3 regions of the Bradyrhizobium sp. KB893862 SZCCT0404 genome follow, and region 2 is predicted to be linked to each of the others. Evidence: predicted binding sites of a transcription regulator. Region 2 holds the regulator's gene; each other region holds the start of a gene.
What was found. Region 2 encodes LexA, which represses DNA repair genes until DNA is damaged. Its sites were predicted from a motif close to TGTTCNNNNTGTGTTCNG; they were not measured.
Positions count from the first base shown of each region.

Region 1: a site for LexA is predicted at 5,109-5,126, ahead of JQ617_RS27220 (ImuA family protein). Genes of this name have one in related genera too.
Region 3: a site for LexA is predicted at 7,616-7,633, ahead of JQ617_RS22010 (YifB family Mg chelatase-like AAA ATPase). Genes of this name have one in related genera too.

Region 1 is NZ_JAFCLT010000007.1:365,726-375,994, reverse strand. Features, by position in the region: gene JQ617_RS27240 (M20 aminoacylase family protein) at 1-549, shown strand, start outside; gene JQ617_RS27235 (inorganic phosphate transporter) at 624-2,252, opposite strand; gene JQ617_RS27230 (UdgX family uracil-DNA binding protein) at 2,351-3,793, opposite strand; gene JQ617_RS27225 (putative DNA modification/repair radical SAM protein) at 3,793-5,028, opposite strand; gene JQ617_RS27220 (ImuA family protein) at 5,192-5,980, shown strand; gene JQ617_RS27215 (Y-family DNA polymerase) at 5,877-7,472, shown strand; gene JQ617_RS27210 (error-prone DNA polymerase) at 7,469-10,269, shown strand, end outside.
Region 2 is NZ_JAFCLT010000001.1:1,113,759-1,124,027, reverse strand. Features, by position in the region: gene JQ617_RS05645 (HAD family hydrolase) at 6-632, shown strand; gene JQ617_RS05640 (hypothetical protein) at 790-984, shown strand; gene JQ617_RS05635 (molybdopterin molybdotransferase MoeA) at 1,214-2,425, shown strand; gene lexA (transcriptional repressor LexA) at 2,602-3,303, shown strand; gene JQ617_RS05625 (hypothetical protein) at 3,548-3,751, shown strand; gene JQ617_RS05620 (hypothetical protein) at 3,944-4,375, shown strand; gene JQ617_RS05615 (GAF domain-containing protein) at 4,598-5,536, shown strand; gene JQ617_RS05610 (ComEC/Rec2 family competence protein) at 5,546-7,822, opposite strand; gene JQ617_RS05605 (DUF2171 domain-containing protein) at 7,921-8,154, opposite strand; gene JQ617_RS05600 (nuclear transport factor 2 family protein) at 8,243-8,629, opposite strand; gene JQ617_RS05595 (glutamine--tRNA ligase/YqeY domain fusion protein) at 8,655-10,269, opposite strand, start outside.
Region 3 is NZ_JAFCLT010000005.1:285,403-295,671, forward strand. Features, by position in the region: gene coaA (type I pantothenate kinase) at 1-935, shown strand, start outside; gene JQ617_RS21990 (AI-2E family transporter) at 976-2,022, opposite strand; gene JQ617_RS21995 (histidine phosphatase family protein) at 2,134-2,763, opposite strand; gene JQ617_RS22000 (PAS domain-containing hybrid sensor histidine kinase/response regulator) at 3,096-5,321, opposite strand; gene JQ617_RS22005 (hypothetical protein) at 5,444-5,911, opposite strand; gene JQ617_RS22010 (YifB family Mg chelatase-like AAA ATPase) at 6,020-7,558, opposite strand; gene JQ617_RS22015 (PilZ domain-containing protein) at 7,780-8,025, shown strand; gene JQ617_RS22020 (tetratricopeptide repeat protein) at 8,107-8,904, shown strand; gene JQ617_RS22025 (CpaE/TadZ family protein) at 8,939-10,228, opposite strand; gene JQ617_RS22030 (CpaD family pilus assembly protein) at 10,225-10,269, opposite strand, start outside.

The DNA.
Region 1 (10,269 bases), on a different contig from region 2:
ATCGATTCCGTGCTGGTCGGCGCCCAGGTGATCACGGCGCTGCAGTCGATCGTCGCGCGCAGCGTCGATCCCCTGGAATCGGCGGTGATCTCGATCTGCGAATTCCACGCCGGCAACGCCCGCAATGTCATTCCGCAGACCGCGACGCTGAAGGGCACCATCCGGACGCTGTCGCCGGAGGTACGCAAGCTGGTCGAGAAGCGCGTGCGCGAGGTGGTGGCGGGCGTGGCGCAGATCACCGGCGCCAAGATCGACCTGCGTTACCAGCGCAACTATCCCGTCGTGAACAACCACGCCGCGGAGACCGAGATCGCGCGGCGCATTGCCAAGCGGGTTGCGGGCGATGCCAATGTGCACGAGATGCCGCCGCTGATGGGCGGCGAGGATTTCGCCTACATGCTGGAAGCGCGCCCCGGCGCCTTCATCTTCTGCGGCAACGGCGACAGCGCCGGCCTGCATCACCCCGCCTACAATTTCAACGACGAGGCGATCGTCTACGGCACGTCCTACTGGGTCAAGCTGGTCGAGGAATCGCTCGCGGCGTCGTAAGGCCAGCCGCGAAGCACAAATGAAAAGGGCCCGTGCATCGCACGGGCCCTTTGTCTTTTGGTCAGCGTGACCGCTCAGAAGATGCGCGAGAAGATCACGTACAGCGTGGCCGACAGCATGATGGCGCAGGGCAGCGTCAGCACCCAGGCCATCAGCAGGTTGCGGATGGTCGACCATTGCAGGCCGGAGCCGTTGGCCGCCATGGTGCCGGCGACGCCTGATGACAGCACGTGCGTGGTCGAGACCGGCAGACCGAACACGTCGGCGGCGCCGATCGTGGCGGCGGCGACCAGCTCGGCCGAGGCGCCCTGCGCGTAGGTGAGATGGCTCTTGCCGATCTTCTCGCCGACGGTGATGACGATGCGCTTCCAGCCGACCATGGTGCCAAGGCCGAGCGCGATGGCCACCGCGATCTTCACCCAGGTCGGGATGAACTTCGTGGCGGAGTCGAGCGCGCCCTTGTAGGTGTTGAGCACCGCGACCTCGTCCTTGCTGAGGTCGTTCTCCTTGTCCTTCATCAGGAAGCGGATCGCTTCCGAGGTCAGGTACATGTCGTTGCGGGTGTTACCGACGACTTCGGCGGGCACCTTGTTCAGCGAACCGTACTTGGCAACCTGGTCGCCGACGTCCTTCACCAGCACGGCGAGCGAGGGATAGGTGCCCTCGTTGATGTGGCGCAGCGTGATGTACTGCGTCACCGCAGGACGGGGATCGCCGATGATGCTGTGGCCGGCGCCTTTCGCCGAGATCACCTTGGAGGCGGCTTCCGAGGTCTTCTGGAACTGGGCGACCTGGGATTCCGGCAGCGCGCGGTTGAGCGCGTAGGCGGTCGGCACGGTGCCGATCAGGATCAGCATGATCAGGCCCATGCCCTTCTGGCCGTCATTCGAGCCGTGCGCGAAGCTGACGCCGGTGCAGGTGGCGATCAGCAGGCCGCGGATCCAGAGCGGCGGGGCCTTGTTGCCTTCGGGCGCGGCGTAGAGCGCCGGGTTGCGCACGATGAACTTGAGCAGCAGCAGCAGCACGGCCGCGCAGATGAAGCCGAACAGCGGCGACAGCAGCAGCGCGTAGCCGATCTCGGTCGCCTTGCTCCAGTCAACGCCCGAGGTGCCGTCGCGGCCGCGCATGACGGCGTTGGCGATGCCGACGCCGATGATCGAGCCGATCAGCGTGTGCGAGGAGGAGGCGGGCAGGCCGAAGAACCAGGTGCCGAGATTCCACAGGATCGCCGCGATCAGCAGTGCGAACACCATGGCGAAGCCGGCGCTGGAGCCGACCTGGAGGATCAGCTCCACCGGCAGCAGCGAGACGATGCCGAAGGCGACCGCGCCCGAGGAGAGCAGCACGCCGAGGAAGTTGAAGAAGCCCGACCACATCACGGCGACTTCAGCCGGCAGCGAATGGGTGTAGATCACGGTCGCCACCGCATTGGCGGTGTCGTGGAAGCCGTTCACGAATTCGAAGCCCAGCGCGATCAGCAGCGCGACGAACAGGAGGATGTACGGCAGGAAGGTCGTGACCCGCGCGCCGGTGGCGTTGACGTCGATATAGATGCTGTAGGCGACGAACAGCAGGCCCGCGGCGAGGACGCCGAAGAACAGGATCATCGTCAGCGGATTGAAGCCCTTGTCGAGATTTGGCCGCGAGGCCGGCTGGATCGGCGCGGGATCGGCTACCGCGCGGTCGAATGCTACATCGGTCATGTCAGGACGCCCCTTAACTTACTGGTAAGGGTATTGTCCGCGATGGATTTGAAGGCCGGATGACAAGCGGCGGTTGAAAGGCGTTTTCCCGCCAGTATTTAGGCGGCGCGCGAAACTTTCTTCTGCAGACCCGCAGCGATCCTCAGATCTTCGACAAAGCGCTGATATTCCAGCGCCTTGGCCTCCGGGTCGGGCAGCCGCAGCAGGTAGGACGGATGCACGGTCACCAGCGCCTTGCGGCCGTCAGGCAGGTCGATGAGCCGGCCGCGGGTCTTGCCGACGGGTGTGATCTTGCCGAACACGCTTTGCGCGGCGGTGGCGCCCATCGCCACGATGAGATCGGGCTGGATTGCCGAGACTTCCCGCTCGAACCATTGCCGGCAGGCCCGGATCTCCGGCGTGTTCGGCTTCTGGTGCAGGCGGATCTTTCCGCGCGGCACGAATTTGAAGTGCTTCACCGCGTTGGTGACATAGACCTTCTTGCGGTCGACGCCGGCCTCCTCCAGCGCGCGGTCGAGCATCTGGCCCGCCGGGCCGACGAAGGGATGGCCGGCGAGATCTTCCTTGTCGCCGGGCTGTTCGCCGACCAGCATGATATTGGCATTCTTCGGCCCCTCGCCGAACACGGTCTGCGTCGCGTCCTTGTAGAGCGGGCAGGCGCGGCAATGCGCGGCCTCCTCGCAGAGCGCTTCGAGATCGTCGGCAGCAGACTTGCGTGTCATCGGAGCCTCCGGCCGCTTCTGAGGCTTGTGCGGATCGGTTGCGGCATTGGCGATCATGGCGCCGGTCATGCGCTCGGCGTCCTCGATCAGGGGCTTAATGATCGAGGCCTCGGGCAGGTTCCTCCAATATTTCTTCGGCATTTCCGTCTGCATCGCCTTCACCTTCAGCCGCGCCGGATTGAAGATGCTGGCGTAGTAGCGCCGCCAGGTTTCCTCCAGCCGGTCTTCGCCAGGCGCCTCGCTCTTGCTCACGCCCGGCGTGAACGAGAGCGCGTGGCCGTCCCAATGCGCGCAGAGGTCGGGGGTGAGGATCGACCAGGGCATGTCGGCAAAGCGCTTGGCGAAGAAGGGCGCTGCGAGCTCGACGATGTGATGCTCCGGCTCGAACCAGGCGACGTAATGCGCGGCGCGTTCGCGGCCGATCTCTCGGAAGCGTACGAAGGCATGCATCTTGTGCTCGTCGCGATGAACCGCTCTTGCCATCGCAATGACCTGCGCGACGTCGGCATCGGTCGCGACCTCGATGAGATCGTGATTGTCCTTCAAGCGCCAGAGCAGGCGATAGAGGATCGCAAAGCGCTCAGCATCGCGATGCAGGATCGCGGCCTTCGCGAGATCGACGAATTTTGCTGATACGTTGAAGGTGCCGTCATTCACTTCGAGGATCGGCGACGGCGCGGGCGGCGCGAACAGATCGGCCTCGCCGCCCTGCACGGCCCATGTGACCTCACGCGGGTCCACGTGATGAAGCACGAGGCTGCGCGCAGCTTTGCGCCAGCCGTCGAAATCGGTTTCGGTGTCGAGGGTGATGTACTGCATCAGAAGCCAAATCCCAGTTGCGTTGCTTTCGGCTTGAACCGCTCGATAAGCCCGGCCGCATCGAGACGATGCGGTGAGGGGCGGTGATCGCTGAGGATGATGAAGGGCAGCGCCTTGTGCTTGGGCACGTGCAGCCGCGCGAGATCGGAGAGGCGGATCGTGGTGGTGCGCCGCGTCGCGATGATGCGCTCGACGGCCTTGGTGCCGAACCCCGGCACGCGCAGCAGCTCCTCGCGGCTGGCGCGGTTGACGTCGAGCGGGAAGCGGTCGCGGTGGCGCAGCGCCCAGGCGAGCTTCGGATCGATATCGAGCGGCAGCATCGCGCTGTCGTCGACGATCTCCGCAACGTCGAAACCGTAGAACCGCATCAGCCAGTCGGCCTGGTAGAGCCGGTGCTCGCGCAGCAGCGGCGGCTGCACCAGAGGCAGCGCGCGGCTCGCGTCGGGGATCGGGCTGAAGGCGGAGTAATAGACGCGTCGCAGCCGGTATGAACCGTAGAGATTGGCGCTGGTATGGAGGATGGTGTGATCGTTCGCGCTATCTGCGCCGACGATCATCTGTGTGCTTTGTCCGGCCGGCGCAAAGCGTTGCGGCCTGGCTTTCGTTTTCGCGGTGCGATCTTCCTCGGCCTCGTCGAGCTTCAGCCGCAGCCGGCCCATGGTGCGGCGGATCGCGCGCACGTCCTTTTCCGGCGCGAATTGCTGCAGGCTGGTCTCCTCAGGCATCTCGATATTGATGGAGAGGCGGTCGGCATATTTGCCGGCTTCCGCGATCAGCGCGTCGTCAGCCTCGGGAATGGTCTTGAGATGGATGTAGCCGCGGAAGTGATGCTCCTCGCGCAGTTTGCGCGCGACGCTGACGACCTGCTCCATCGTGTAGTCGGGGCTGCGGATGATGCCGGAGGAGAGGAACAGCCCCTCGATGTAATTGCGGCGGTAGAAGTCGAGCGTGAGCTTGACCACCTCCTCGACGGTGAAGCGGGCGCGCGGCACGTTGGAGGAGGCGCGGTTGACGCAATAGAGGCAATCGTAATTGCAGGCATTGGTCAGCAGCACCTTGAGCAGCGAAATGCAGCGCCCGTCCGGCGCATAGGAATGGCAAATGCCCATGCCGGGCGCGGTCGAGCCCATGCCCTTGCCGTCGCTGGAATCCCGCTTCTCGGTGCCGCTGGAGGCGCAGGACGCATCGTATTTGGCAGCGTCCGCCAGGATCTCCAGCTTGCGTTGTACGTCCATACCTGAATCCCTTTGATTCCGCTGTTGAATCCGGCCGGGCGCCAATTCGATTGACTCCTTGCGCGCCGTTAGCTTTATATTAGAACATATCATGAACAAATGAGCCAGCCGCTGGTTCTCTTTTTGAGAGCCACCGGCAATCACCTCTGAAGGAGCGGCGTATATGAGCGGCGCACGTCAAAGCGCGCTTGCGACCTTGCGCGGCCAGATCGAGCGCATCGAGACGGCGGAGGTCGTGTACGAGCACGGGCGCGTCGCGCTCGGCCATGGCGAGATCGACAGCGTGCTGAAGGGCGGGCTCGCGCGTGCGGCGATCCACGAGGTGTTTTGCGAAGGGCGTCAGGGCGCGGCCGCGACGGGTTTTGTCATGGGCCTCGCAGGGCGCGTCTCGGCACGTCGGCCGCTGCTGTGGGTGCGGCAGGATTTTTCGGAGATAGAGACCGGCGCGCTGTCGATGAGCGGGCTCGCCGAGCTCGGCCTCGATCCGTGCCGCGTGGTGACGGTGCGCGCCGCCGATGTCGAGAGCGCGCTGCGCACCTCGGCCGATGCGCTCGCCTGCGATGCGCTCGGCGCGGTCGTGCTCGAGCTCTGGGGCGAGACCAGGCAGTTCGACCTCGTGGCGAGCCGCAAGCTGACGCTGGCTGCGCAGGGCTCCGGCGTCACCGGCCTGATGCTGCGCATGGCGGCGCAGCCGCTGCCTTCGACCGCGGAGACGCGATGGATGCTGCGCGCGGCGCATTCACCGCCGGGGGCCGCCTGGAGTGCCTGGGGCGCGCCGCGCTTCGATGCCGAGCTGTTGCGCAATCGTCATGGCCAATGTGGCCGGTGGATCATGGAATGGAATTGTGATGAGTGCCAGTTCAGTGAACCCTCGACGTATCCTCAGCCTGTGGCTGCCGCGCCTGCCCATCGACCGCATCCAGCGGTTCATTGGCAGCGCCGGGCTGGGTAAGAATAATAATGATCCGAGCATTGTCGTCATCAAGGACAACAATGCGCTGGTGATCCATGCGCTCGACGAGGCCGCCGGGCATCTGGGCCTGTATATCGGTCAGCCGCTCGCGAATGCGCGGGCGATGTGCCCGGACTTGAAAGTGTTCGATGCCGATGTCGTGGCCGATGCCAAGACGCTCAGCGACATCGCCGACTGGTGCGACCGTTTCACGCCGCTGGTGGCGCTGGATGCGCCGCACGGGCTGTTCCTCGACATCACCGGTTGCGCGCATCTGTTCGGCGGCGAGGCCGCGTTGCTGCAGACGCTGGTCCGTGCGCTCGGCCGGCAGGGCTTTGCCGTCAGCGCGGCAATTGCCGGCACCTCGATTTGCGCGCGCACGCTGACGCGGCAGGCCTCCGGCACCATCGTTGCCGATGGCGGGGAGGCGGAGGCGATCGACCGGTTTCCGGTGTCCGCGCTCGGTGCGGGCGAGGTCATCACCACCGGCCTGCGCCGCGCCGGGCTGAAGAGCATCGGCGATGTCGCCTCGCGCTCGCCGAGCGAAATCACGGCGCGGTTCGGCGCGCGGTTCTCCACGCTGCTCGCGCATGCGCTGGGGCAGGGCGATGCGCCGATCAATCCGCGAAAACCGCTGCCCGACTATATTGTCGAGAAGCGCTTTGCCGAGCCGATCGCGACCGACACCATGATCGCGATGACGCTGTCGCGCCTTGCGGATACGCTGATCGCCTCCATGGAGAAGCAGGGCAAGGGGGCGCGGCGTCTCGAAGCTGCCTTCTTCCGCACCGACGGCGTCGTGCGCGCGATCGTGGTCGAGACCGGGCGTCCGGTGACGCGAAGCGCGGTGATCGACCGCCTGTTCCGCGAGCGCCTCGATGCGCTGGCCGATCCCCTCGATCCCGGCTTCGGCTTCGACATGGTGCGCCTGTCGGCGAGCCGCACCGAGATCGTGGTGCAGGAGCAGCGTGATCTCGACGCCCATGCCCACGACAATGACGAGCTCGCCGCATTGATCGACCGCATCGCCGCGCGCATCGGCGGCAAGCGCGTGATCGTGCACCTGCCCGAGGATACCCATATCCCCGAGCAGGCGGTGCTGGCCGCGCCCGCGCAGCACCATCTCGCGGCTGCCATGCAGGCCGAATGGCCTGTTCGCACCGAGAGCGAGCCGCCGCTGCGCCCCTTGCGGCTGTTCGAGAAGCCCGAGCCGATCAAGGTGCCGTTCGCGACCGTGCCCGACGGCCCGCCGCATCAATTCACCTGGCGCCGCGCGCTGCATGCGGTGGTGCGGGTGGAAGGGCCCGAGCGCATCGCGATGGAATGGTGGCGGCAGGACGGCAAGCAGCTGACGCGGGACTATTTCCGCATCGAGGATGCCGAGGGCCTGCGCTTCTGGATCTTTCGCGACGGTCTCTACGAGGGGGAAGTGTTCGACGGCGACGGCAGTCCTGCCTCTCCCGGCTGGTATGTGCACGGTCTCTTCGCATGACTGCGCCCTCTTATGCCGAGATCGGCATCACCACCAATTTCTCCTTCCTGCGCGGCGGTTCGGATCCGCGCGCCTATGTGCATCAGGCCAGTGCCTTGGAGATTCCGGTGATCGGCATTGCCGATCACAACACGCTCGCCGGCGTGGTGCGGGCCTGGAGTGAGCTCGACAACAAGGAGGTGCTGCACAAGCCGAAGCTGCTGATCGGCACGCGCATCGTCTTCATCGATGGCACGCCCGACATCCTTGTCTATCCGCACGACCGCGCGGCCTATGGCCGGCTCTGCCAGCTCCTCACAAGGGGCAAGCGCGGCGACGACATCACGCGGATCGAGAAGGGCGAGTGTCATCTCAGGTTTGCCGATCTCCTGGAGTTCTCGCAAGGCCAGCTCCTGGTCCTGACGCTGCCGCATCGCTTCGAGCAGGAGCAGGCGCTGGATATCCTCGCAAGGCTCAAAGCCAGCCGCGCCGAAGGCGTATGGCTGGCGGCAAGCCTGCTCTATCGCGGCGACGACCGGCGGCGCCTAGCCCGGCTCGACGATCTCGCGGCAACAGCAGGGGTGCCGATGCTAGCGACCAACGAGGTGCTCTATCACGATCCCGGCCGCCGTCCGCTTCAGGACGTGCTCACCTGCATCCGGGAGAAGACCACCATCGAGGCTGTGGGGCGGAAGCTCGAGGCCAATGCCGAACGCTTTTTGAAGACGCCGCGCGAGATGGCACGGCTGTTCCGCGATTTCCCAGAGGCGATCGCGGAGACCATGCGCTTTGCGGACAGAATCGACTTCACGCTCGACCAGCTCAAATACCAGTATCCGGACGAGCCGGTGCCGCCGGGCAAGACCGCGCAGGGACATCTGGAGGATCTGACCTGGGCGGGTGTCGACAAATACTTCGGCGGCGAGATCGACGACAAGCTGCGTGCCACCCTGAAGAAAGAGCTCGCATTGATCGCCGAGCTCAAATACGCGCATTACTTCCTCACCGTGCACGACATCGTCCACTACGCGCGCAGCCAGAACATTTTGTGCCAGGGCCGCGGCTCGGCGGCGAATTCGGCCGTCTGCTACGTGCTTGGTATCACCTCGGTCGATCCCACCAAGGTCGACCTGCTGTTCGAGCGCTTCATCTCCAAGGAGCGGCTGGAGCCGCCCGACATCGACGTCGATTTCGAGCATTCGCGGCGCGAGGAGGTGATGCAATATGTCTATCGTCGCTATGGCCGTCACCGCGCCGCGATTATCGCGACCGTCATCCATTATCGTCCGCGCAGCGCCATCCGCGACGTCGGCAAGGCGCTGGGCCTGACGGAAGACGTCACCGCCGCGCTCGCCGACACGGTCTGGGGCAGCTGGGGCAAGGGCCTCAACGACATGCAGGTCAGGCAGGCCGGGCTCGATCCGCAAAATCCCATGATCAACCTCGCGGTCGAGCTTGCGACCGAACTGATCGAATTCCCGCGCCATCTCTCCCAGCATGTCGGCGGCTATGTGCTGACCCAGGACCGGCTCGACACCTATGTGCCGATCGGCAACGCCGCGATGGACGACCGCACTTTCATCGAATGGGACAAGGACGATGTCGATGCGCTTCATATGATGAAGGTCGACGTGCTCGCCCTGGGCATGCTGACCTGCATCAGGAAGTGTTTCGATCTGATCGTCGACCACAAGGGTAAGCGTTACGTGCTGGCAAGCGTCCCGCAGGACGACCCGAAGGTCTACGACATGCTGTGCGCAGGGGAGTCGCTCGGCGTGTTCCAGGTCGAGAGCCGCGCCCAGATGAACATGCTGCCGCGCCTCAAGCCGCGGACGTTCTACGATCTCGTCATCGAAGTCGCGATCGTGCGGCCGGGGCCGATCCAGGGCGACATGGTGCATCCGTACCTGCGCCGCCGGAACCGGCTCGAGAAGGTGAGCTATCCCTCGCCGTCACCCGAGCATGGGCCCGCCGACGAGCTCTACAAGGTGCTGCACAAGACGCTGGGCGTTCCGCTGTTCCAGGAGCAGGCCATGCGGATCGCGATCGAAGCCGCGCATTTCACGTCAGAAGAAGCCAACGGTCTGCGCCGCTCGATGGCGACGTTCCGCAATGTCGGCACCATCGGCCAGTACGAGGAAAAGCTGATCGGCAACATGGTGGCACGCGGCTACGATCCCAATTTTGCGAGAAGCTGCTTTGACCAGATCAAGGGGTTTGGCTCCTACGGTTTTCCGGAGAGCCATGCCGCGAGCTTCGCTCAGCTTGTCTATATCTCCTCATGGCTGAAGCATTACCATCCGGATGCGTTCTGCTGCGGCCTCCTGAACTCGCAGCCGATGGGATTTTACGCTCCGGCGCAGATCGTCAGCGATGCCCGCAAGAATGATGTCGAGGTCCGCGATATCGACGTGTCCTGCAGCTTTGCACAGAACACGCTGGAGCAGGGCAGCGGCAAATACTGCGCCGTGCGTCTCGGCTTCCGCCAGATCGACGGCTTTCATTGGATCGACAAGGATGAGGAGAGGCTCAAGGAAGAGCAGGCAACCCGGCAAGGCAGTAGATATATCCGCCCGGATGATTGGGCCGACCGCATCGTCGCTGCCCGCAATCGCCGTCCCTTCACCTCGCTCGAGGATTTCGCCCGCGACACCGGCCTGCCCAAGCGCGCGCTGATCCTGCTCGCGGATGCCGATGCGTTCCGCTCGCTCGGGCTCGACCGCCGCGAGGCGTTGTGGCAGGTGCGACGGCTGCCTGACGATGTGCCGCTGCCGTTGTTCGAAGCCGCGACCGCGCGTGAGCAGCCGGATGAAGGTGC
Region 2 (10,269 bases):
CCCAGGTGACCTCGCTCTCTCCCGGCAGCGCCGATGCGCTTCTGTTCGATCTCGGGCGCGTCGTGCTTGATATCGATTTCTCCAAGGCGATCGCCTGCTGGGCGGGACATGCCGGCTGCAAGCCCGAAGCCATCGTCACGCGCTACGTGCGCGACAGCGAGGCCTACCGGCTGCACGAGGTCGGCAAGATCAGCGACGAGGACTATTTCGCTTCGCTGCGGGCCTCGCTGGGAATTGCCATCTCGGATGCGCAGTTCCTGGAAGGCTGGAACGCGATCTTCGCCGGCGAGATGCCTGATATCGCCGAGCTGTTGCCCCGCGCGGCCAGCCAGATACCGCTCTACGCCTTCTCCAACACCAATCGGCCGCACGTGGACCATTTCTCGAAGGAATATGCCGGCCTGCTCGGCCATTTCCGCGAGCTGTACCTGTCGTCCAGCATCGGCCTGCGCAAACCCGATGCGGCGGCTTTCGACCATGTCGTGGCGGCGATGGGGGTGCCGGCCAGCCGCATCGTGTTCTTCGACGACCTCGCTGAGAACATCGAGGGGGCACGGGCGCGGGGGCTGACCGCTGTGCACGTGACCTCGCCTCGCGACGTCGGCGATGCCCTGAAGAAACTGGGGATTTGAGCGGGATCTCGCGCCGCTGACCGCGGTTCCCGGACCCATTTTTGCCCAAACTGGGGAACCAAACCACTTTGTGCATTTTTGTACAAAGTTCCGGGAACGGAATCCCCTGTTCCGGACTCTAGAGTCCGTTGGGAATTCTACATCGGACGCAACTGACGTGTTGGGCAAAACCTACCTTACCAAGCAGGCCTCTCTGCTGATGAAGTTCGCCAGAACCACTTCGGATTCTGAGCTGTCCGCCAAGCTGATCAGCAAGGCCGCCGACCTGAAATCCCAGGCCGACCCGCTGCCCGACAAGGATCAGGGCCCCGCGGCCCCCGACGTCAATCCGAGCGGATCGGCAGGGAGTTGACCGATGCTGGCCGTGGCGCTCGTCATTCTCGTGCTTGCCATGGCCATCCTCGTACCGGTTTGCCTCGCCTTCCGGATCATGCCGCGAAGGACCTGACATCCATCTTCCATGACAATCCAGGCGGCGCAGGATGAATCATCCTGCGCCACGGTGTTTTGCCTCTGCGCTCCCACTCGGCTAGAACTCTCGCCGCCGATTTGCCGAACGTGCTCTGCAGGAGTTCTCACCCGTGGCCCTGATGCCGGTATCCGACGCGCTTGCCGCCGTGCTCGCCGGCGCGGAGCCCCAGCCTGAGGAAATGGTCGCCCTCGATCAGGCCTTCCACCGCGTGCTCGCTCGCGACGTCGCGGCACGGCGCACGCAGCCGCCGGAGGCGATGTCGGCGATGGATGGCTACGCGGTGCGGGCTTCAGACGCGGCGACAATCGATTCCCAGCTGACGGTCATCGGCGAGGTCGCCGCCGGGCGCCCGTTCGCAGGATCGGTCGGCACCGGCGAGGCCGTGCGGATATTCACCGGCGGCGTCGTGCCCGCCGGCGCGGATGCCGTGGTGATCCAGGAGGACACGGTCGCGGACGGCAAGCGCATCACGATCAAGGAAGCAGCGCTTCCCGGACGCCACATCCGGCGGGCCGGCGTCGACTTCGCCGAGGGCGATGTGCTGCTGCGCAAAGGAACCAGGCTCACCGACCGCGACCTGGCGCTTGCCGCCGCGATGAACCATCCGCAGCTCCCCATCCACCGGCGCCCGAAGGTCGCGATCCTCGCCACCGGCGACGAGCTGGTCATGCCGGGCTCAGCGCCCGGCCCCGGCCAGATCGTCTATTCCAACGGTTACGCCCTGCACGCGCTGGCGCGCCAGGAGGGCGCGGATACCATCGACCTCGGCGTCGCCGCCGACACGCTGGACGCCACCACATCAGGCATCCGCCGGGCCCGCGAGAGCGGCGCCGACATCCTGATCACGACCGGCGGCGCCTCGGTCGGCGACCACGACCTGGTGCAGCAGGCGCTCAAGGCCGAGGGCATCGCGATGTCGTTCTGGAAGATCGCGATGCGGCCCGGCAAGCCGATGATGCACGGCCGCATCGGCGCCATGCGCGTCATCGGCCTGCCCGGCAATCCCGTGTCGTCCTACGTCTGCGCTTTCCTGTTCATGGTGCCGTTGATTCGCGCGTTGTCGGGTCGTTCGGTGATTCACCATCGACGCGAACGCGCCGTGCTCGGCCGCGACGTCGGCGCAAACGATGTCCGCGAGGACTATCTGCGCGCGCGCCTGGAGCTGCGCGACGACGGCACGCCGATCGTGCTTCCGGTCAATCATCAGGATTCCTCGCTGCTTGCGAATCTCGCTGCGGCACAGGCACTTCTCGTGCGCGCGCCGTTCGCGCCCAAGGCCGAAGCCGGCACGCCTTGCGAGGTGCTGCTGCTGCCGGTCTGAGCGCCGTCAGCCCACGTGTTCCGCGAAGTTTGCCGCGTTCACGGTAAATTAAGCAGTTGCGGAACATGTATCGAACATATAGTGTCCGTTCATGATTTGTTTCGAGCATGTAGCGGCTTATAGCTGAATTCAGCGTCTCGGAATCGAACGACATCAACCGGGGGATTTTGGTCGAGATGTTAACGCGCAAACAATACGAGCTCCTGCGATTCATCAGCGAGCGATTGAAGGAAAGCGGCGTGCCGCCCTCCTTCGACGAGATGAAGGACGCGCTCGATCTGCGCTCGAAGTCGGGCATCCATCGCCTGATCACCGCGCTCGAGGAGCGCGGCTTCATTCGGCGCCTGCCCAACCGCGCGCGCGCCATCGAAGTGATCAAGCTGCCCGAGCTGCAGGCCGCCGCCGGCAACCGCCGCGGCTTCACGCCGAGCGTCATCGAAGGCAATCTCGGCAAGGTGCGCACGACATCCAGCCCGGCCGCCGACGAAGGTGAACGTCCCGTCGCCGTGCCGGTCATGGGCCGCATCGCGGCCGGCACGCCGATCGAGGCGTTGCAGACCCGCAGCCACACCATCAGCGTCCCGCCCGACATGCTCGGCTCGGGCGAACACTACGCGCTCGAAGTGCGCGGCGATTCCATGGTGGAAGCCGGCATCCTCGACGGCGACATGGCGCTGATCCAGCGCAACGAGAGCGCCGACACCGGCGACATCGTGGTGGCGCTGATCGATGATGAGGAAGCTACCCTGAAGCGCTTCCGCCGCCGCGGCGCCTCGATCGCGCTCGAGCCCGCCAACGCCGCCTACGAGGTCCGCATCCTCCCGCCGAACCGCGTGAAGATCCAGGGCAAGCTGATCGGCCTCTACCGGAAGTACTGAGCAGTATCCGGACAAGCGCACAGCGGTTGTCCGGAAAGGTCATGCTCAGCCAATAGCGAGAGCATCCGGGCGTCGCCGGTTGGCGACGCGCATCAACGATTGGAGCGGATCATTGTCCGCTCCGGCTGGATAGTCTTTCTGGTTCTGCACAGATTATCCGGCCACCTCTCCAGCGCTACATCCTCGGCACGCCGCGCGGAGCACGCATCGCTCCGCAAGGTCTTTCAGAAGTCGAGGAGACAACATGCGCAAGATCGTCCTGAGCATCGTCACGATGGCGCTGATCACGGCATCAGCCTCGCAAGCCGTTGCTGCACCGTCGCATCATGTCCGCAAGACGGCGCCGGCGACGGCGAGCGAGCAAGCCCGCAACGCCCGTGCCGCGCTTGCACAGCCATCGCAATCCGCCTGGCAATATTCCGGCTGGTCGGCGCCGGCAGGACGCTGACACACCCTGCCGGAATGCACGGGAGCGGACTTTGTTCCCAGTGGAGGCGGGAAAGATATTGTGATGGCGGCCTGCGGACCCAAGCCGCAGATTTGCCTACAACCAAGCAGACGCTTGCGGGCTTCCACTCTGATAGAGGCCTGCGCCTCGATGAGAGGCGCGGGTTGCTATCTTCGAATGAGGAGCACCCCGATGTGTGACTACAGCCTGCACGCCGTTGCGACGCGTCCCGCGGAAGTCGGCGAGACCATCGTCACGACAACATTCCGCGGCACCTCGACGCGCGGCTTCGCTTCCGAAGCCGACATGTCCGTCGCCGTATGCCTGCTGCCGGGAACGGAGCTCGCCTTCGCCGACAACGTCCGTTACGACAATCGCTGGATCTGGACCCGCACCATCAACTCCCGGGTCGGCAAGTTCGGCAAGATCGATCCGAACATTCCGGATCGCCATCACGATGCAATCGAATTCCCCGACGGCAAGTACGTGCTGGTGACGCAGCTCGTCGAGGGGCAGCGCGCAACCGTGCTGCAATTGCCGGTCACCCAGCCGCTTGGCGAACGTGAACAGAAGCCGCAGACCATTGCCGACAGGCCGACGATCACACGTCTGCCGATCGGCTGAATGGACTGCCCCGCCCGCAGGTCGGGGCCCGATTGAAATCGCCATCGCCGGCCGTGGCCGGCGACGTGGTGTTGCTTGTGTCGTCCGCAATGAGGCCCGCCGGGATCACCCGCCTCACCTCTCCGTCGCACGAAGTTTGCGCGCTCCTGCCTGAATTTTGAACGTCCGTTCCGCAGGCAAATGCCCGATGCTGTCAGAAGCTCGAGGCGGCGGACACGTTCGATGAAGACCTTCATTCGCGTCGTTGAACTCTGGGTGCCCGACCGGACGCGGATGCGGTTGGCACTCGGCGGCGGCCTCTATGGCGAAGGGCTGTCCGCGTTCAGGGCCGTGAGCGAGGAGCTGAGCTTCGGCTTCGACGAGGGTCTTCCCGGCAAGGCCTGGGCCTGCGGCCATCCGGTGATCCTCACCAAATTCGCCAATTCCTATTTCAGACGGACAGACCAGGCGCTCGCAGCCGACCTCACCTGCGGCGTCGCGGTGCCGGTGTTCGCAGGCGAATTCCTGCAAGCGGTCATGGTGCTGTTCTGCGGCGACGACGAGGCCCATGTCGGCGCGGTCGAGCTCTGGCACAACGACCCCGATACCTCCCACGAGATGGGGCTCGTCGACGGCTACTATGGCACCGCCGACATGTTCGAATTCAACTCCCGCCACACCCGGTTTCCGCGCGGCTTCGGCCTGCCCGGACGCACCTGGAAGGCCGGCCTGCCGCTGATCATCAAGGATCTGCACAACGCCAGGAGCTTTCTGCGCTGGGAAGACGCCGCCGAGGTCGGGATCAATCTCGGTGTCGGCGTCCCCTATCCGACCGGTCTCCAGACCTGGGTGCTGACCTTCCTCTCCGCGCAGGCCACCCCGATTGCGCGGCGCTTCGAGATCTGGGTGCCGAATGAGGCCCGCTCCGCGCTGGTCTTTTCTGCCGGCGACTGCAGCGCGCAGACCGACCTCGCCGCGCTCTATGCGACCAAATCCATTGCCAAAGGCGACGGCAGCATCGGGGGCGCCTGGGCCACCGGCATGCCCGCGCTCAACGACGATCTCGCGCATGACCATTCGGTCGCCGCCGCCGAGGCGCGCGCAAGCGGCCTCGGCCAGATGGTGGCCCTGCCGGTGATCGGAAGCACCGGGCTCGACGCCGTGCTGGCCTGGTACCTCTAGGCGATCCGTTCAATCGTCGGCCTGCAAGTCGGCCTCGGACGGTGTTGCATCTCGATTCCGGGGGGCAGGCGGCGCAAGGCTGGCGCCGAAATCTGCTTCGCCTGCGGCTGCCGGCGCCCAAGGGCGATCAGCGCCTCGCGCCTTCACCGCCTGGACCGCAAAGCCATCGCCCCGCCGCGTCAGCGCCAGCCCGCCCTGCGCGGCAAGACGCTGACGGTCCACCACCATCGCCGCGCAATCCGGCGGCGCCGGTCGCGCCGTCACCACCAGTGCGGCGCGGCTGCAATCGTCCGCCAGCGCGTCGATGCGTGTCGCCAGCGCGACGAGACGCCCGTCGGCGAGCGGCGTCACGCAGCCGGCTTCGTCGCACGACACGCCGTCCGCGAGCGAGGGGCTGCCGGCATCGCGCAGATCGGCGTCGGCCGCCAGCCACTCCTTCAGCAGGAAGTTGTCCTTCCCCGCCCGGATCATGTGGAGGTGCCCGTCCCTGCCCCGCACCGCGACGCTCTGGCCGTCTCCGGCGATCAGGATATCCGGCGACCGCGCCGTCAGGCCCCAGAGGATCGCCGCCAGCAGCACCAGCCCGCCCGACCAGCGCAAGGGCGTGCGCAGGAGCCCCATCACGACGATCCCGAGACTCGCGGCGATCAGCGGCGCGATGCCGAACGCCGGAATGCGTCCGATCGCGCCGGGCAGTGATGCCACCCAGCGCGAGACCATGACCATCCAGTCGATGCCGATCCCCATCAGCCACCAGAACACGCCGTCGAGCCCGAAGGGCGCGGCGAGCAGGCCCAACAGACCCGCCGGCATCACCAAGGCTGAGACCACCGGCATCGCGCCGAGATTGGCGAGCACGCCGTATGGCGTGACGCGGTGGAAGTGGAAGGCGGCATAGGGCGTGGTCGCGAGCCCCGCGATCAGCGAGGCCAGGAACAGCATCGCGATCTCGCGGCCGCCCCACATCGCGATGCGCGCGGTCGCGGAATGGTCGGGCGAAGCGAACAGGTTCGGCATGCCGATCTGCACCAGCGCCACCAGCCCCAGCGTCGCCGCGAACGACATCTGGAAACTGGGATGCACCAGTGCCTCCGGGGCGACCGCGAGCACGATCAGCGCGGCCACGGCCAACGTCCGGAAGGTGATGGCACGGCGGTCGACCATGACGGCGATCAGCACCACGGCCGTCATGAAGAACGACCTTTGCGTCGCAACCTCCGCCCCCGACAGCAGCAGGTAGAACGCGGCAGCGGCCAGCGCCGCGGCCGCCGACCATTTCTTGATGGGAAAGCCGACCGCCAGTCCCGGGATCAGGGCGAGCAGCGCGCGCACCGCGAAGAACACGACGCCGGCGACGACGGCCATGTGATAGCCGGAGATCGAGAGCACGTGGCCGAGCCCCGAGATGAACATCGCATCGTTGACGGGCGCGGTGATGGCATCGCGGCGGCCGGTGAGCAGCGCGGTCGCGATCGCGCGGTTGTCGCCTTCGAGCGTTGAACGGATGCGCGCATCGATCGCATCGCGCAGGCCCTGCATGAAGGCGGCGTAGCGCAGTCGCAAGCCGCCGGCATCCGGCGGCACCGACGCCGTGATCGCGCCCATCACGAAGCCGGAGGCGCCGATGCCCTGAAAGAACATGTCGCGCGAGAAATCGTAGCTGCCGGGACGCACCGGCGAGATCGGAGGCAGCAGCCGCGCCTTGAGCTGCACGAAGCTGCCGACCTCGGGCGCGGTGCCCTTGCGCACCGACAGGCGCACGCGCTCGAGCTTGACGTCGCTGCGCTGCGCCTCCATCGCGCTGACGCGCAGCACGAAACGGTCGGTGCGCTCGCGGATGTCGCGCGTCTCGACGAAGCCCGACAGCGACACCGAATAGAGCGGCTTTGCCAGAACGGTGTGCGCAATGCGCGCCGTCTTCCAGGTCGCCATCGCAAAGCCGGCCGCGACCGCCGCAATCACAAGCGCAGACGCGAACAGCCGGCTGCGTCGCAGCAGGACCGCGCCCAGCATGAGTGCGATCGCCGTTGCAACCACAACCCACAACACCGGCTCATGGTCGGCCGCAAAGTAAAGCGCAATGCCGCCGCCGAACGCGACGGGCACCCAGGGCAACAGCCGTCCGGCGCCGGCCTCGGCGCTGGCCCATGCGCGGAGCGTCTCGACGATCCCGGGCCAGAGGCCGGAGCCCGCCGGCGCAAAACCGCCGGCCGAGGCGGACCGGCCCGTCGGCCAAGTCCCCGCAATCCCTTGCGAGACACGCTGCGGCCGGCCCGGCTCCGCCATTCCCTTGGCAACCCCTGCGATACGCGACAGGCGCAGAGGCTACCGGAACGTGCAGGCTGGCGAATAGCGGTACGGATCAGGAACGAAGAGGAGGCGGCCTACTTTTCCTCTTCCATGGTCACGGCGACATCCGCCTTGGCCGACAGGCGGACCTTGTTGCCCTCGACCCCGGCGACGAGGCCCTTGTCGATGAAATGATGATGGCCCTTGTGGCTGCCCTCGCCGCTGTCCTTCTTGGTCAGCTTGATGCGGTTGCCCTCGACCTTGTCGACGGTGCCGACATGGACGCCGTCGGCGCCGATGACTTCCATATGCTCTGCGATGTTCTGCATGGCGGGATCCTTGTTGGAATCCGCCTCAACGCGCGCGACGTGTCTTCGTTGCTATCGCGAGATGACGATGCCGTGTGCGGCTGTTCCGTCAGATCAGCGGCGCCTTCGCCGAGGCGTGGTGATTGACGATCTTCCAGTCGCCGTCCTCGCGGATGATGACCCAGCTCATCTTCACGACGAGATCGGGGCGCTCGCCGGCGAGGTCGAACGAAATGGTCGCGCCCATGTTGATCAGGTCGGGGCCGGCCTGCGCTGCGTTCACGTCTGAGAAGGTTGCACTCGGCTTGCGCCAGCGCGGCAGGCCGTTGAAGTAATCGGCAACGCCGTCCCGGCCCCGGTAAAGCTTCGGGTTGGAGCCGAAGAAGAACGCGTTCTTCGCATAAAGCTGCGACAGCGCGGCGGCGTCGAGCGTCGCGAAGCCGGCGCACCATTTCGCGATGATGGCGGAAACGATGGCGTCGGCTTCACTGCTCATAGGCCCTGCCCCTTGTCAGCCCTTGTCAGCCCTTGGCGACTTCCTTCGCGAACGTGTCGCGCAGGCCGATGGTGCGCGAGAACACCGGCTTGCCCGGCGTCGAGTCCTTGTCGCGCACGAAATAGCCCTGGCGCTCGAACTGCATCGGCTCGGTCGCATTGCTCTCGGCCACCGATGCCTCGATGCGCGCGTCCGACAGAATCTCCAGCGAGTTCGGATTGAGATCGGCCGCGAAGTTGGCGGCGTCCGGGCTCGGATTGGCGAACAGCTGGTTGTAGATGCGGATCTCCGCGGGCTTCGACGTCGCCGCCGGCAGCCAGTGCATGGTCGCCTTGACCTTGCGGCCGTCAGGCGCGTTGCCGCCCTTGGTCGCGGGATCGTAGGTGCAGCGCAGCTCCACCACCTCGCCCTTGTCGTTCTTGATCACGCCGGTGCACTTGACGAAATAGGCGTAGCGCAGCCGCACCTCGTTGCCGGGCGACAGGCGGAAGAACTTCTTGGGCGGGTTCTCCATGAAGTCGTCCTGCTCGATATAGAGCTCGCGGCCGAAGGTGATCTTGCGGGTACCGGCGCTGGGATCGTCCGGGTGGTTGATCGCCTCCAGCTCCTCGGTCTGCCCTTCCGGATAGTTCTCGATCACGACCTTGAGCGGCCGCAGCACGCCCATGCGGCGCTGCGACGTGCGGTTCAGCTCCTCGCGGATGCAGAATTCGAGCATGCCGACGTCGACCACGCTGTTGGCCTTGGCGACGCCGATGCGCTTGACGAATTCACGGAGCGCCGCCGGCGGCACGCCGCGGCGGCGCATCCCCGCCACGGTCGGCATGCGTGGATCGTCCCAGCCCGCGACATGGCCGTCGCGGACGAGCTGGGTCAGCACGCGCTTGGACAAGAGCGTGTAGGTCAGGTTGAGCCGCGCCATCTCGTACTGATGCGGCTGCGACGGCACCGGCAGCTTCTCGATGAACCAGTCGTAGAGCGGCCGGTGGTCCTCGAACTCCAGCGTGCAGATCGAATGCGTGATGCCTTCGATCGCGTCCGACTGGCCGTGCGCATAGTCGTAGCTCGGGTAGATGCTCCACTTGGTCCCCGTGCGCGGATGGTGCGCATGCAGGATGCGATAGAGCACGGGATCGCGCAGGTTGATGTTGCCCGAGGACATGTCGATCTTGGCGCGCAGCACGCGCGCGCCGTTCGGGAATTCGCCTGATTTCATGCGGCGGAACAGGTCGAGGTTCTCGTCCACCGAGCGGTCGCGGAACGGCGAGTTCTTGCCGGGCTCGGTCAGCGTGCCGCGCGAAGTGCGGATCTCCTCCTGGGACTGGTCGTCGACATAGGCGAGCCCGTCGCGGATCAGTTTCTCCGCCCATTCGTACAGGCGGTCGAAGTAATCGGAGGCGAAGAACAGGTTCTTGCCCCAGTCGAAGCCGAGCCAGCGCACGTCGGCCTGGATGGAATCGATGTATTCCTGCTCTTCCTTGACCGGGTTGGTGTCGTCGAAGCGCAGATGGCAGCGGCCCGGAAACTCCTGGGCGATGCCGAAATTGAGGGCGATCGACTTGGCGTGCCCGATATGCAGGTAGCCGTTCGGCTCCGGCGGGAACCGGGTCACGATCTCCTTGTACTTGCCCTGATCGAGG
Region 3 (10,269 bases), on a different contig from region 2:
AGCAGTATAATCCGTACCGCATCTATACGCGCGAGGAGTGGTCGCGTCTGCGCGACGACACGCCGATGACGCTGGAGCCGGGCGAGTTCGACCGGCTGCGTTCGCTGCACGACCGCCTCGACTTGCAGGAGGTCGAGGACATCTATCTTCCGCTGTCGCGCCTGCTCTCGATCTATGTCGATGCGATGCAGCGGCTGTATTATTCGGAGCGGCAGTTCCTCAACATCCGCGACCGCAAGGTGCCCTACATCATCGGTGTCGCCGGTTCGGTCGCGGTCGGAAAGTCCACCACGGCCCGCGTGCTGCAGGCGCTCTTGGCGCGCTGGTCGCCCCGCCCGAAGGTCGAGCTGATCACCACCGACGGATTCCTTTATCCCAACGCGGTGCTCGACCGGCAGGGCATCATGCAGAAGAAGGGCTTTCCCGAAAGCTACGACCTGCCGCTGCTGCTGAGCTTCCTGTCCGACATCAAGTCGGGACGCCGACACGTCCGCGCGCCCGTTTATTCGCATCTGACCTACGACATCGTGCCGGGTCAGTGGGCCGAGGTCGACCAGCCCGACATTTTGATCGTCGAGGGCGTCAACGTCCTGCAGACCGGCAAGCTGCCGCGTGACGGCAAGGCGGTGCCCGTCGTCTCCGACTTCTTCGACTTCTCGGTCTATATCGATGCCGACGAGGCGGCGCTGCGGCGTTGGTACATCAAGCGCTTCCTGGCGCTGCGCGACACCGCGTTCACCAATCCGAAGTCCTACTTCAACCGCTATGCGCTGCTCTCGGACGAGGAAGCGACTGCGACCGCGACCGCGATCTGGGAACGCACCAACCTCGCCAATCTCGAGGACAACATCCTGCCCACCCGCCCCCGCGCGACGCTGATCCTGAAGAAGGGCGCTGATCACGTGGTGGAGAGCGTGGCGCTCAGGCGGCTGTAAGCGCGAGCGCTCCAGGGGGCCCGTCACCCCGCGCGACGGGTCAATTCCGCTCTTTCGCGCTAACGAAGATGTGCCACGCTGCCAGAAACATGGCGGCGACGAGCGGGCCAATGACGAATCCGTTCGCGCCGAACGTCGCAAGCCCGCCCAGGGTGGCGAGCAGCACGACATAGCTTGGCATCCGGATCGACTGGCCGACCAGGACAGGGCGCAGAAAGTTGTCGGCAAGACCGATCACGAAGGTGCCGAAAGCGAGCAGGATGATTCCCTTCGTGACTGCGCCTGCCACGAGCAAATAGAGGCCGACCGGCACCCAGACCAGGGCGGAGCCGAGCACGGGCAGAAGCGAGAGCAGCGCCATGATTGCGCCGGCCAGCAGCGGCGCAGTCAGGCCCAGCAGCCAGAAGATCAGCCCGCCAAGCGCTCCCTGGATCAGTGCAACCAGGATGATCCCCTTGATCGTCCCGCGAACCGAGAGGGTGAACGCATTCAGGAGCTCGGCGGTGTGGCTCGCCCGCAGCGGCAGCGCGGCGCGGATGCGTGCGTTCAGCTCGTCGCCGTCGCGCAGGAAAAAGAACAGCAGGTACAGCATCACGAGCAGGCTTGCGGCGAACTCCACGGTCAACTGACCGATGTTGAGCGCATGCCCGGCCAGCTGCTGGCCGGCCGGGACAACCAGACCCGAGAGGCGCTCCTTCAGGGCAGAAAGATCGATGCCGGCCAGGCGGTCTGAGATGGAAGTCGCCCAGTCAGGCAGCGCGGATTTCAGTTGCTGCAGGGGGTGAGCGATACTGATCTCCCCGGTCTGAACGCGCTGGTACAGCTCTCCTCCCTGATCGACGAGCGAGGCGATGATGACGGCCACGGGAATCAGGACCATGACGACGACGACGAGGACGATGGAGAGTGCTGCGAGGTTACGCCATTCCGGAAACGTTTCCAGGCACCGTCGATGGAGTGGCGCGAATATGATCGCCAGCAGCATGGCCCACAGCAATGCGCCGGAGAACGGCCAAAGCAGCCAGCCGAACGCGACGGAGATTGCCGCAAGCAAGACGAGGAATGAGCGGTCTTCCGATGTTCTCACGTGTCGCCGGCCTTTCAGTCGCTGCTCGCCGGACGTTGGTAGCACAGGACAGTGGCGCGGCGGCAAGTCACGCCGTCACGTCGCGCCAATGCCCGGGTTCGATGCGGTCTGTCACCTGCCGGCGCTGGCCAGCCAATCCGCAGGCTTGATGCGCCCCACGAAGGTGGCGGGCCCGGTGCTGTTGGCCTTGTAGACAAAGGCCTCGCCTTCCTGCACGTCGCCCGCGTCCTTGCCAAAGGCGTCAGTGATGTTGGTCTTGTGGGTGACCAGGACCGTGTTGGTGCCTGCCTGCACAGATGCATCGACGAGCTGACGCATGGCCTGTCCGGCCTTTGCATTTGCGCCGGCCGGGTTTGCCATTCCCGATGCACTGGCATTGCTGCTGTCCGTCAGCGCATCGAGCGGCCTGACCTCGCGGCCGGAGAGCAGCCTGCCGGTCTCGATCGCGCGGTTCAGCCGGCTGGTGTAGACCTCGCCGATCGGGATCGCGAGCGCCTTGACCGCCGCCCCGATCTGGCGGGCCATGTCCCTGCCCTTGTCACTGAGCTGACGCTGGGCGCTCATGTCGTCGAATCTGAAGGGGTAGACATCCTTTTGACTGTCGTCGGTGGCGGTGTGCCGGAACACCAGCACGTAGCCGCCTTGCTTCAGCGATGAGATGAGCTCCGGCGTATCGGCCGCGGCGCCCCGTGAGAGGCCGGCGAGAAGGACAATGATCGCGAGGCGCAAAAGCATACTCATGCGCAATATCCGCTATGCAATGCCCCGCAGGATGGTGGCGCGCCGTGCAGCCGATTTCAATTGTCGATTGCCGGTCGGGATCAGGTTATCGTGAAGTTGTGGGTCGGGTGCCGTAGGGTGGGCAAAGGCGCAAAGCGCCGTGCCCACGTTCTGCGCGTTTCATCAAAAGATGCGTGGGCACGCTTCGCTTTGCCCACCCTACGACATTCTATGTTGCGGCCGTGCATGTGCCCACAACGTCGTTGCGAGCGCAGCGAAGCAATCCAGAATGCCCCTGCGGAAAGACTCTGGATTGCTTCGCTGCGCTCGCAATGACGCGGTGGGAGCCCCGGCTACACCGCCAGATGCCGTGACGCCGCCAGTCCCGCCAGCGCCTCGTCGAGCTTCTCGCGGTCCAGCGGCTTGATCAGAAACCCGTTCATGCCGGCCTCGAAGCACGCATAGCGATCCTCCACCAGCGTGTTGGCCGTGAGCGCCAGGATCGGCGTGTGCCGGCCGCCGGTGGCGGCTTCATGCGCGCGGATGCGCTTTGTCGTTTCGATGCCGTCGAGCTGCGGCATTTGGATGTCCATCAGCACGAGATCATAGGGCGTGCCGGCCGAGCTGGCTGCGAGCCAGGATTCCAGCGCGGCCTCGCCGTGGACGGCGATGACGACGCGGTGGCCGAGCTTGGTCAGCAGCGAGCGCATCAACAGTGCGTTGATCTCGTTGTCCTCGGCGACGAGGATGGAGAGCCCTTTCGCCGGCGCCGCGCTGGCGGACTCGGCCGGCGGCTCCGGCGCGAGGTCGGGCGAGGCAACCTCCGGCGTCAGCGCGAGGCGTGCGGCGAGCGAGGCCGCGCGCAGCGGCTTGACCAGGAAGCCGGTGAAGGCGGGCGAAATCTTCTCGTGGCGCGAGCTCGACGTCAGCAGCACCAGCCGTTGCGGCGCATGCGCGCGCGCCGCTTCACCCAGCCGGTCGGCGATGGCCGAACCGATGGTGCGATCGACCAGCACCGCGTGCCATGAGCGTTCGGGCAGCAGCGCTTCCGCGGCCGTGGCGTCGCTCACGAGGCAGGTCTGTCCGCCCCAGCGCTCCAGGCGCCGGGCGATCAGCGAGGCCTCGATGCCCTCGGCGACGAGGAGCACGGATTTGCCGGTGAGGTCGGGGCTCGGGAAGGCGGTCTGTCCCGCGTTTCCTTGCGACGGTGCGAGCGGCACCGCGACCTCGAAGGTCGCGCCCCTGCCCGGCTCGCTCGTCAGCGTGATGCGGCCGCCCATGCGCTTGACGATGCGCTCGCTGATGGCAAGGCCAAGTCCGGTGCCGCCATAGGTGCGGGCGACGCGTTCGTCGGCCTGCTCGAATTCGCGGAAGATGCGCTGCTGCGCCTCGGGCGCGATGCCGATGCCGGTGTCGCGGACCAGGAAGCTGATCTCGTTCGGCCAGATGCCGGGCTCGACGATCAGCGCCACGCCGCCGTGAGCGGTGAACTTGATGGCGTTGCCGGCGAGGTTGAGCAGCACCTGGCGCAGCCGCGCGGCATCGCCGACGATCTCGAGCGGCAGGCGCTCGTCGACATAGGCGGCGATCTCGAGCTGCTTGGCCTGCGCGCGCGGCGCCAGCAGCTCGGTGATTTCCTCGATCAGGGTCGAGAGCGCGAACGGGCGCTGCTCGAGGTCGAGCTTGCCGGCCTCGATCTTGGAATAGTCGAGCAGTTCCTCGATCAGCGCCATCAGCGCTTCGCCCGAGGTCTTCACCGCGCGGGCGTAGGTCGCCTGCTCCGGCGTCAGATGGGTGTCGAGCAGCAGGCCGCCCATGCCGATTATGCCGTTCAACGGCGTGCGAATCTCGTGCGAGGCCATCGCGAGGAAGCGGGATTTGGCGCGGTTGGCGGCGTCGGCCTGGTCGCGCGCCTCCGACAGCGCGCGCTCGGTCTCGGTGCGGTCGGTGACGTCGCGCCCGACGCTCTGCAACTCGGCCGGCTGCCCGGCATCGAGCCGCACGTAACCTTCGCGCCAGGCGATCCAGCGCGCACCGAGCGGCGTCGTGATCTTCTGGTCGTGGATGCGGGTGCCGTTGCTTTCGCGGGCGCTGTCGCCCTGCTCCACCACGTCGAAATCGAAGCGCGTGCCGACCAGCGCACTGCGCGCCTGTCCGGCCAGCGCGCAATAGGCGTCGTTGGCGAAGGTGATGCGGCCCTGATGGTCGCGCAGCACGATCAGGTCGCCCTGTTGCTCGAACAGGCTGCGGGCGCGCTCCTCGGCTTCCTTCAGCTCCCAATTGCGGTCGATCAGCGCCTCGTTGTGGGCGGCCAGCGTGCGCATCCGCTTGTTGACGAAGCGCAGCCGCATGCTGAGCGTGGCAAGGCCAAGACAGGCGAAGGCGAACAGGAAGCTCGCGCCGATCGCGAATGCATTGGGGTCGTAGCCGGAATTCTCGGAGCGGCTGCCGGAGACAAAGCCATAGGCGCCGCCGAACGTCGCCGAGAAGATCATGAAGGAGCGGATCGCGAAGGCGATCCTGGGATGCCGCCGCCTGAAGCGGCGCATGCGCACCTTGATCCGGAACGTCCGACCCATCGCCACCCCGACTCTTGTCCGAAACCCCACCGCCGCTGCGTGCGACGATGTCGCGCCGACCTTGCGAACAGCTTGAGGCTTTGCGGCCGCCTCCAAACAGGGTTAGCGAGGTGTTAACGCCCTCAGAGCGAGGCGGCCTGGAAGGGGCGGCGGCCGTCGTGCGCGCCGACGATCAGCGCCGCCGCCTCGCGCTGCGAGAACGTCTTCGAGCGCACATAGATGCGGTAATCGGCGGGGCCGTCGGTCGAGAGATAGATCACCGGGCCGCCGTCGACCGGCTGCGCCGCGATGGTGACGAGGCGGTTTGCCGGACTGGCCTGGCAGGAATCGGTTTCGGAACCGAGGCCGTCGTCCACCACCGCGAAGTCCGCGGCGTCTGCATCCTCGGTGATCTGGACCTTGACGGTGGCGCGCGACGGATCGTCGGTGAAGGCGACATGGACGCCGGCGGTCCAGAACAGGGATGTCAGCTCGACGGAGGTTTCACCGAGGGCGATGCAGGGGTGCGAGACCGATCCGATCTCGCCGCGGGCAAACGCGGCTGCCGCCAGCAGGGGAACAACGGAGGCCAGGATCTTGAAACGCAACATGACACTCTACTCGCCAGGCCCGAGTGAACGACTCCAGAAACTCGGTGGGCCTTATGGTTTGCAGAGGGTAAAGGAAACTCGTTACCGCCGGGTTGATGCGCGGAATGATCAGGCCAGCTGCCGCACATCCTCCGCGAGTGCGCGGTAGGACAGCGCTTCGGCGAGATGCAGCCGGCCGATCCTGTCGGCATTGTCGAGATCGGCCAGCGTGCGCGCCACCCGCAGCACGCGGTGATAGCCGCGCGCCGACAGCCGCATGGTCTCGGCGGCGTCGCGCAGCAGTTTTTGACCCTGCGCGTCGGGCTTTGCGATCTCCTCCAGCACGGAGGCAGGTGCCTCGGCATTGGTGCGGACATGCGGCAGGCCGGCATCCGCATAGCGCGCGAGCTGGATGTCGCGCGCAGCCGCCACGCGCGCGGCGACTTCGGCCGAACCTTCGGCCGGCGGCGGCAGGATCAGATCGGCCGCGGTCACGGCGGGGACCTCGATGCGCAGATCGATACGGTCCATCAGCGGGCCGGAGATGCGCGACTGGTAATCGGAGGTGCAGCGATCGATGCGACCGCGCTTGCAGGCATAGCCGGGCTCGAAGGCGTTGCCGCAGCGGCACGGATTCATCGCCGCGACCAGCATGAAGCGGGCAGGGTAGGTGACGCGATGATTGGCGCGCGAGACCGAGACCTCGCCGTTCTCCAGCGGCTGGCGCAGCGAATCCAGCACGCGCGGATCGAACTCGGGCAGCTCGTCGAGGAACAGCACGCCCTGATGCGCCAGCGAGATCTCGCCGGGCTTGGCGCGGATGCCGCCGCCGGTGAGCGCGGCCATGCTGGCGGAATGATGCGGCGAGCGGAACGGCCGCTGCGATGTCAGCGCGCCGCCTTCGATCTCGCCGGCGACGGAGGCGATCATCGAGACCTCGAGCAGCTCGCCCGGCGACAGCGGCGGCAGAATGGAGGGCAGGCGCGCGGCCAGCATCGACTTGCCGGCGCCGGGCGCGCCGATCATCAGGAGGTGATGTCCGCCCGCGGCCGCGATCTCCAGCGCGCGCTTGGCGCTCTCCTGGCCCTTGATGTCGCGCAGGTCGAGTTTCGAGGCGGCGGCCTCGTGCACTTTCGGCGAGGGCCGCGACAGCACCTGCGTGCCCTTGAAGTGGTTGGCGATCTGGATCAGCGATTGCGCGGCGATGATCTGGATGTCGGGGCTCGCCCACGCGGCTTCCGACCCGCAGGCCGCCGGGCAGATCAACCCTTCCTCGCGCACATTGGCGCCGATCGCGGCGGGGAGGACACCGGCGACCGGCGCGATCGAGCCGTCGAGCCCGAGCTCGCCGAGCACCGTGAAGCCGGTCAGTGCGTCCGGCGGGATCGCGCCGATCGCCGCCATCAGGCCGAGCGCGATCGGCAGGTCGTAATGGCTGCCTTCCTTGGGCAGATCCGCGGGCGCCAGGTTGACGATGATCCGCCGCGCCGGCAGCGCCAGCCCCGAGGCGATCAGCGCCGAGCGCACCCGCTCGCGCGCCTCCGACACCGCCTTGTCGGGCAGGCCGACGATGGCGAAGGCCGGCAGGCCGGGCGCGACCTGCACCTGCACGTCGACCGCGCGGGCCTCGATCCCCTCAAAGGCGACGGTGGATACCCGTTGAACCATGCCGAACCAGCCTGCCCGTTTGCACAATCAAGGGTAGCAGGAGACTCGCCGTTCCGCAAGAACATTACGGGAACAGACTGGGACGTGAGCCCTAACCGATCGTCAACGGGACGCAGACACTACGTCTCGAATGCAAGCTTCTGTCCTCAGCACATCCCAACAAATGTCCGCTACTCCTAGGGGTGCGGGATGGGCCGTGGTCTAACGGGTGAAGAGTTCAAATGCTTGCAAATCGCCGGAGAAGCGAACGTCGGGTGTGCAGCCGGCTCGCCAAGATCCATTTTGGCGCGGGCTCGCTGCCGCGGGATTGCACGATCACGGATATCTCGGACGGGGGCGTGAAAGTGGTGGCGGAATTTCTGGAAGTGCCGCCGCAATTCACCATCATCTTCGCGCCGGACTATTCCCGCCAATGCCGCCTGCGCTGGCGCATCGGCTGCGAATTCGGCGCCGAATTCGTCGACTGACCCCGCCACGGGCGCGCGTCCTTAACGGGACTTTAGCGTTAATCGGCAAGCATCTCTGATCAGTTGCCGAGTGATCAGAGTATGTCCAAGCGTTCGTCTCTCGCCTCCCCCCCGGCGAGATTGCTGCTTCCCGCCCTCATCGTGGTTGCCCTCGGCGGTTGTCAGACGACTGGCATCGAGGACGTCACCGGCGCGCTCGGCGGCAAGACGGAAACAGCCGGCAAGGCCGACGCCAAGTCCGAGGCCAGAGCCGAGGCGAGGCCGGATATGGACGCGCTGCGCGAGCGCTACCGCGCCAAGCCCAGCGATCCCGCCATCGCGATCGAGTACGGCAAGGCGCTGCGCGCCAGCGGCCAGCGCGCCCAGGCCGTCGCGGTGCTCGAGCAGGCCGTGCTCGCCCATCCCAGCAACAAGGCATTGCTCGCCGGCTATGGCCGCGCGCTCGCCGACAACGGCAATTTCCAGCAGGCTTTCGATGTGCTCGGCCGCGCGCATTCGCCCGAGGATCCCGACTGGCGGATCCTGTCGGCGCAGGGCGCCGCGCTCGACCAGCTCGGCCGCAACGAGGAAGCGCAGCAATACTACGCAAGCGCGCTGAAGATCGTGCCTGACGAGCCGCAGGTTCTGTCCAACCTCGGCCTGTCCTACATGCTGCAAAACAATCTCTCGAAGGCCGAACAGGTGCTCGGCCGCGCCTATCAGCGCAATCAGAACGATGTGCGGGTCCGCGCCAATCTCGCGCTCGTGCTGGGATTGCAGGGCCGCGAGGCCGAGGCCGAAATCCTCGTGAAGGCCGATCTGCCGCCGGACCAGGCCGCGGCCAAGGTCACGGCGCTGCGGCAGGTGCTGGCCAAGAAACAGCAAAGGGCGGACAAATAGCCCGCCCTCTTCCGATCCCAGCGATTCCCGATCTCTAGGACGCCTTGCGATGCGGGGCGGGTCCGCGACCCGACCGGCCCTTCAGCTTCTTCAGCAGCGGCCCGAGCAGCGAGCGCTTCGGCTTCTTCACCTCGCCGCGGCCGGCGAGGCGGTTCGCCATGTTCTGGAACAGCTCGGTGGTGCGGTGGTTCTTGGCGACCTCCGCGATCATCTGGCCGTTATTGGCCGCGGTCGAGAACAGCTTCGAATCGAACGGGATCACCGCGATCGGCTGGCTCTCCATGGTCTTGGCGAACGCCTTGACCTCGATCTCGGCGCGCTTGTGCATGCCGACCTGGTTGATGCAGTACAGCGGCGGCCGGTCGTTCGGCCGCGCCGCCTTCAGCACGCTCAGCATGTTCCTGGTGTTGCGCAGGTTCGCGAGGTCAGGCTCGGCCACGATGACGATGTCGTCGGCATTGACCAGCGCGCGCCGCGTCCAGCCCGACCATTGATGGGGAACGTCGAGCACGATGCAGGGCGTGGTCATGCGCAGCGTGTCGAACACTGCATCGAACGCCTCGGCACCGAAATCGTAGACGCGGTCGAGCGTGGCGGGCGCGGCGAGCAGGCTGAGGCGCTCGCTGCATTTGGCGAGCAGGCGTTCCATCAGCGCGGTATCGGGACGCTCCTGCGACAGCACGGCATTGGCGATGCCCTGCACCGGGTCCTGATTGTAGTCGAGGCTCGCAGTGCCGAAGGCGAGGTCGAGATCGATCACGACGGAATCGAGCGAAAGGTCGCGCGCGATGGTCCAGGCCACGTTGTGCGCGACGGTGGAGGCGCCGACGCCGCCCTTGGCGCCGACCACCGCGATGACGCGGCCGGTGATGATGGCTTCGGAGGCCGAGAACAGGCTGCAGATCGAGCGGACCACGTCGAGCGTCTCGACCGGACCCACCACATAATCGTTGACGCCGCGGCGCACGAGCTCGCGATAAGGCGCGGTGTCGCTGGGGCTGCCGATCACGACCACGCGGGTGCCGGGATCGCAGACGCCGGCGAGATCGTCGAGACCTTCGAGGATGTCGCGCGTGCCGTCGGATTCGATCACGATCACGTTCGGCGTCGGCATCGACTCATAGACCTCGATCGCCGCCGCGAGGCCGCCTTCCCTGGCGGTGAGATGCGCCTTGGCGAGGCGGCGATCCTCGCCGGCCGCGGTCACCGCCTTGAGTGTCTGGTCGGTCTCGCAAAACGCCTGCACGGAGATGCGAGGAACCGGCGCGATGTGTTCCTCGGGGTGCTGCGGGTCGTCCGCCTCTTCGTCGTTGAAGCCTGTCATTTGCCTGTTTCGCTGAGTTTGGCCTTCTCGGCGTCGGGACT